2 linked regions of the Roseivirga sp. BDSF3-8 genome follow. The protein of the gene in region 2 interacts with the protein of the main gene of each other region in a pairwise test. Links are inferred from orthologs where the notes say so. Each region holds a gene or a part of one and is shown on either strand. Other genes may lie near its edges. The genes, in order: groL and AB9P05_RS06030.

Region 1 (3,275 bases), 3.5 Mb from region 2 along the record:
TCAAAGCCTTGGAGAGCTTCAAATCTTTGGGGGTATTGCGGTTACCACTATTGCACTTGGTTTGCTTTTGATGCTTTTCTCTAAGCGACTTAATAAACTAAGCCACGGAGCTGAAGACGCTTCCCTGGATGAAGACGATGCGGAAAGAGTAGAAGAGGCCCAGCTAACTGACGCAGAGATTCGTCCTTAAGCTGGCATACAATAAGATTTCAAGAGCCACTCGCTTTTAGCGGGTGGCTTTTTTGTGTATTAAATATAAGTGGTAATAAATTGGCTTTTTTGAAGTATTAGTATATTTTTAGAATAATTTAAATTAATCTGTTATTTCTATCGTCATCAGCCAGCAATATTTATGACGGAGGTTTTTCAAATAAGGCCTGAAAGTTCGGACAGGACCCTTCTGCAGTTTCAAGGGCAGCTTGATCAGGGCAAAATCGACGATCTGATCATCAATGCCGAAGCAATCCTTCGAAACTCTGAACCTGATGTTAAAGTCAGAAAAAAAGTTTTTAGTATTTTAGTGGAAATATTCAGAAAACTGGAGCGCCTGAGTGACCAGGGCCATACTACCCGTGTTACCTGGTATTATGATGAAGAGGATGAAGATATGCAAGAGAGCGGAGAGGACTTTAAAGAAATCATCCGTCTTCCGGTTGAAATGGTCGTCATGAATAGCTGAATAGCTTAGACCTAGTTAAAAACATAGCCAAGCTTATAATTACTGGCATAAAAAAAAGAAAGGCTGCTTACGATTGTAAGCAGCCTTTCTTTTTTTCAACGGAAGGAAGCATTACATCATGCCACCCATGCCGCCACCCATTGGAGGCATGCCGCCACCTGCAGGACCTCCATCTTCTTCAGGCTCATCAGCTACTACACATTCGGTAGTCAGCAGGAGAGAAGCAATAGAAGCTGCATTTTCCAATGCAAGGCGAGATACTTTCGTAGGGTCAATGATGCCTACAGAAATCAGATTCTCGAACTTATTCTCGCGGGCGTTATATCCGTAGTCACCCTGGTTGTTACGTACTTCATTTACGATCACGCTACCTTCACCACCGGCGTTAGATACGATTGTTCTAAGAGGAGCTTCAAGTGCCAGGCGAATGATATTCACACCAGTGCTCTGATCTTCGTTTTCTGTATCTACTGAGTCCAGAGAAGTCAGTGAACGAATGAAGGCTACTCCACCACCTGGAATGATACCTTCTTCTACAGCAGCTCTTGTTGCATGCAGGGCGTCATCCACGCGGTCTTTCTTCTCTTTCATTTCAACCTCAGTAGCTGCGCCTATGTATAGGATAGCAACACCACCACTAAGTTTAGCAAGACGCTCCTGGAGCTTCTCACGATCGTAGTCAGACGTAGTGCTTTCCATCTGAGCTTTGATCTCAGCTACACGGGCTTCGATATTGGAAGATTCACCGGCACCATTTACGATGGTCGTGTTATCCTTATCGATATTTACTTTTTCGGCAGTACCAAGATAGTCAATAGTTGCATTTTCGAGTTTGTATCCTCTTTCTTCCGAGATGACAGTACCACCTGTAAGGATGGCAATATCCTCGAGCATAGCTTTTCTTCTGTCGCCGAAACCAGGAGCCTTAACAGCAGCAACTTTCAGTGCACCACGGATCTTGTTTACAACTAGGGTAGCAAGGGCTTCACCATCTACTTCTTCAGAGATGATAAGAAGAGGTTTTCCAGTCTGAGCAACTGCTTCAAGAACAGGAAGAAGCTCCTTCATCGCGCTGATCTTTTTATCATAGATCAGGATGTAAGGATTCTCAAGCTCAGCTTCCATTTTCTCTGTGTTAGTCACAAAGTAAGGAGACTGATATCCGCGGTCGAATTGCATACCTTCAACCGTTTTGATCTCAGTTTCGGTACCTTTAGCTTCCTCAACAGTGATCACGCCATCAGTACCAACTTTCGCCATCGCATCGGCAATCATTTTACCGATCTCTTTGTCGTTATTGGCAGAGATGCTGGCAACCTGAGCAATTTCGTTGTTATCAGAAATCTGACGGCTCTGCTCCTTAAGGTTAGCAACAACAGCCTGGACAGCTTTCTCTATACCTCTCTTAAGATCCATCGGGTTGGCACCAGCTGCTACGTTCTTGATACCGTGAGCAAAGATAGCCTGAGTAAGCACGGTAGCTGTAGTAGTACCATCACCTGCATCATCGGCAGTTTTAGAGGCAACTTCTTTTACAAGTTGAGCACCCATATTTTCGATAGCGTCTTTCAGCTCAATTTCTTTTGCTACAGACACACCATCCTTTGTGATAGTGGGGGCTCCGAATTTTTTATCAAGGATAACATTACGTCCCTTAGGACCAAGGGTTACCTTAACTGCATCAGCCAGGCGGTCTACACCTTTTTTTAACTTTTCCCTTGCTTCTGAGTCGAAGAAAATGTTTTTGGCCATATTTAAAATGCTTTAGAATAAATGTTTTTTGAATTAAGTAAGTAGGGTGGGGTCAGACCGGATTATACGATCGCAAAAATATCTGACTCTCTCATTATAAGGTATTCCCTGCCTTCAACAGTGATTTCAGTACCTGCGTACTTACCATAGAGGATTTTATCTCCTACCTGAACGGTTAATGGCTCATCCTTTTTGCCATTTCCTACAGCAACTACTTCACCCTGCTGAGGCTTCTCCTTAGCTGTATCAGGAATAATGATACCGGAAGCGGTTTTTTCTTCTGCTGCAGCAGGTGCAACCACCACTCTGTCTGCAAGAGGCTTAATGTTCAATTTTGACATTGTTCAGACTATTAGAGATTAAGTTAATTCTCAATTAAAAATATAATTATCCGTATTGCATTTCCTGTGCCAAATCACTTTTTCGACCTATTTGTCAGGTTTTCAGGACATTTTTTCAGTAAAAATTACGTCATAAAGTCCTACCGGCTAATGTACTGACATTGTTGCGGGTTGCGTTATTATTTGGCTATAGCTATTTTATTTAAAATTAAGTTTTGTTAGATAAATATAGGCTGCATGAAGAGATTGGATGATGATTGGGTAGTGAAAGATCTTATTGATCTGGAATACAAAAAATACATCTTGCTTGCCTACCTGAAAGAGGTGGAGAATCAGTTCAAAGAGAAGAAGCTATACCCCTATCTGTCAGAAATTGTCTCTCATTACCGTAACCTCTTGGTTTTAAAGAGAGAGAAGACGCTAATGTATGATAAATTTCCTGCCACTTTGTCAAAAGCTGACTTTGAAAGGCTTAAAATGACCTATACACGGCTAGTGGAGGA
Region 2 (3,123 bases):
TTTGCTAATCACATACACGGGGGAGTAATTAGCAGAGGGAACAATCTCGCAGCGCCCGGTGGTGGACTTTAGCTGGAGGTTAATGTCCTCGTAATGGTTGCCGTTGTCTACGGTAAACTGGACACGCTGATTCTGAGCGTTTCCGGTATGTGCGTAAAGTAAGCTAAAACAGCAGAGGACCCCTAAAATTTTACCCATAGGTATATAGCAAATAAATCTTATAGGCGTTCCGGGATAAGCCTAGCAGGCACCCGGACTACTGATTGTATTACGGTCTGATTGATAAGGGGTTACAGCATACTTGAAAAAACACAAAAAAACCCCGGTAAACCGGGGTATAATCTTATTTATCTTCAATAAAGATCTAAAAAAATTCTTTCATACGCTCGAAGAATCCTTTCTCGTTCTTCCCCGGTTTAGGGGTGAAATTGGGTGATTCTCTCAGGCGCTCAAGGAGTTCCTTCTCCTCTTTACTGAGGCTTTTGGGTGTCCAGACGTTCACATATATGAGCTGGTCACCAGTGCCGTAGCCATCTAGCTCTTTAATGCCTTTGCCTCTAAGTCTTAAAACTTTACCGCTTTGAGTGCCTGGCTCTATCTTGATCTTGACCTTACCATCAATAGTAGGTACTTCGACCTGGGTGCCAAGGGCAGCATCGGCGAAGTTAATGTACAGATCAAAGATGATGTTATTTCCCTCACGCTTGAGCTCATCGTCTTCTACACCTTCTACAAGAATGAGAAGATCACCGGGTACACCTCCACCGGGAGCCATATTACCTTTACCGGACATGCTTAGCTGCATCCCGTCACTTACACCGGCAGGAATCTTCACATTGATAACCTCTTCCTGTGGCTTCAGGCCTGAGGGGTCGACTCCATTAGGACGCTGGTCTACTACCTGACCGCTGCCATTACAGGCTGTACAGGTGGTGGCTGAGACCATCTGGCCGAGCATGGTATTAACTACTTTGCGCTGCTGGCCTGAGCCGTTACAGGTAGGGCATGACTTGAAGGTAACTCCGTCGGCCATAACCATACGGTTTACCTTGATCTTTTTATCGGCTCCGTGAGCCATTTCCTTGAGGGTAAGCTTTAGCTTTATACGCAGGTTGGTCCCTTTACGCACTCTGCGGCCACGGCCACCTCCGGAGAAGAAGCTCTCGAAGGGATTGCCGCCTCCACCGAAGATATCCCCGAACTGGGAGAATATATCATCCATGGACATGCCGCCTCCTCCACCGAAGCCACCTCCGTTTACACCCTGATGACCGAAGCGGTCATAGCGCTGGCGCTTCTCATCGTTACTGAGAACTTCGTAGGCTTCGGCAGCTTCTTTAAATTTATCTTCAGCAGATGGATCTCCCTGATTCTTATCGGGATGAAACTTGATGGCTATTTTCCGATAGGCCTTCTTAATCTCATCCTTAGAAGCAGAGCGCTCCAGTCCCAGAATTTCGTAATAGTCTCTTTTGGTCATAATTTATGATCCGATTACCACTTTTGCGTAGCGTATCACTTTTTCTTCGAGGGTATAGCCCTTTTCGATAACGTCTACGATCTTTCCTTTAAGTTTTTCTTCAGGTGCGGGTATTTGGGTAATGGCTTCATGCACTTCGGGGTCGAAGTCGTCTCCTGCTTTTGTGCCCATAGGCTTTACGCCTTTAGACTCAAGGGCTTTTTTGAACTTATTGATGATGAGCTCCATGCCTTGATCCAGCTCTTCGCCCTTTTCTTTATGGGCTTTTTGCGCCCGCTCAAAATCATCAATAACAGGCAGAAGGGATACTACGAGGCTCTCGTTGGCTGTTTTGACCATTTCGAGCTTTTCCCGGCTGGTTCTTCTCCTGAAGTTTTCAAATTCAGAATAGAGGCGCAGGTACTTGTCTTTGAATTCCGTCAGTTCTACCTGCAGTTTCTCTGTTTCTGTCTTTTCGTCACCACTCTCTGCCTTTTCGGCAGTCTCTTCGTTTTCTTCGCCAGTAGCTTTACCGGCAACGTCCTCAGCAGCGTCGTTTTCTTCTACACTGGTGTTTTCTGCCGCTTTCATATTTTCCTGTTCGTTAAACTCGACTTTCTCTTTGCTCATATCCTATCGCTTTTTAATAGGTCGATTCAATTTTCTCAATTATGTTGCCAACTTGATTATACCTGTCAAGATGGCACCTTACTCATCTTCCAGCGCCTGATCGTAGCGGGTGAGTGTCTCCCATATGAGGTCTTTCAGTGAATCTATTCCCTTGCCTGTAACAGAGGAAATAAATAATGCCGGTATGCCCTGGGGAAGTTCTGCTTTCATCTCTTCTATCAGCTCCTGGTCCAGCATATCTGCCTTTGATACGGCTAGGAGACGATCTTTATCGAGTAGCTCGGGATTGTATTTTCCGAGTTCCTTCAGCAGAACCTGGTATTCCTCAGCTACATTATCCGCATCGGCGGGTACGAGAAAGAGGAGGATGGAATTTCGCTCAATGTGTCTGAGAAACCTTAGTCCGAGCCCTTTCCCCTCGGCAGCTCCTTCGATAATACCGGGAATATCGGCCATTACGAAAGACTTGAAGTCGCGATATCCCACTACGCCGAGGTTAGGGACGAGGGTGGTGAATGGATAGTCAGCTATTTCAGGCCTGGCTGCAGAAACAGCGCTGAGGAGGGTGGATTTACCAGCATTGGGAAAGCCTACGAGTCCTACATCGGCAAGGAGTTTAAGCTCCAGAATAATCCATACTTCCTGTCCGGGTTCACCGGGCTGTGCATGTCTGGGGGCCTGGTTGGTGCTGCTTTTGAAGTGGTCGTTGCCGAGCCCTCCGCGGCCGCCCGGGGTAAGTATTGCCTCCTGACCGTCTTCTGTAATTTCAAGAAGTTTATCGCCTGTCTCGGCTACACGTGCGACGGTACCCAGGGGTACCTCGAGGATAATATCTTCTCCATCGGCACCGGTTCGTTTGCCTCCCTCACCGGGCTTTCCATTACCGGCGATCACATGCTTTTTATATTTAAGGTGGAGCAATGTCCAAAGCTGGGCATTACCTCTGAGAATAATGTGCCCGCCACGACCGCCGTCGCCTCCGTCGGGGCCTCCTTTAGGAACGAACTTTTCCCTGCGGAAATGAGCGGAACCAG

The links.
Region 1: the proteins of AB9P05_RS06030 (region 2) and groL interact in binary tests that used the Escherichia coli proteins (3 or more experiments, as listed by UniProt). The link is inferred for Roseivirga sp. BDSF3-8 from one-to-one orthologs.

The regions. Positions count from the first base shown.
Region 1 is NZ_JBGNFV010000001.1:5,035,065-5,038,339, reverse strand. Bases 112-3,059 are described here. They hold groL (chaperonin GroEL), read right to left. Parts: upstream 2,432-3,059; coding sequence 791-2,431; downstream 112-790. Other genes in these bases: AB9P05_RS20840 (hypothetical protein), read left to right, coding at 3,010-3,059; groES (co-chaperone GroES), read right to left, coding at 2,494-2,772; AB9P05_RS20855 (SiaC family regulatory phosphoprotein), read left to right, coding at 353-679; AB9P05_RS20860 (peptide MFS transporter), read left to right, coding at 112-190. In the rest of the region: more of AB9P05_RS20860, read left to right, coding at 1-111; more of AB9P05_RS20840, read left to right, coding at 3,060-3,275.
Region 2 is NZ_JBGNFV010000001.1:1,508,485-1,511,607, forward strand. What follows is about bases 287-3,082. They hold AB9P05_RS06030 (nucleotide exchange factor GrpE), read right to left. Parts: upstream 2,090-3,082; coding sequence 1,484-2,089; downstream 287-1,483. Other genes in these bases: dnaJ (molecular chaperone DnaJ), read right to left, coding at 365-1,480; obgE (GTPase ObgE), read right to left, coding at 2,168-3,082. In the rest of the region: AB9P05_RS06020 (hypothetical protein), read right to left, coding at 1-198; more of obgE, read right to left, coding at 3,083-3,123. UniProt on the Escherichia coli protein: Participates actively in the response to hyperosmotic and heat shock by preventing the aggregation of stress-denatured proteins, in association with DnaK and GrpE. It is the nucleotide exchange factor for DnaK and may function as a thermosensor.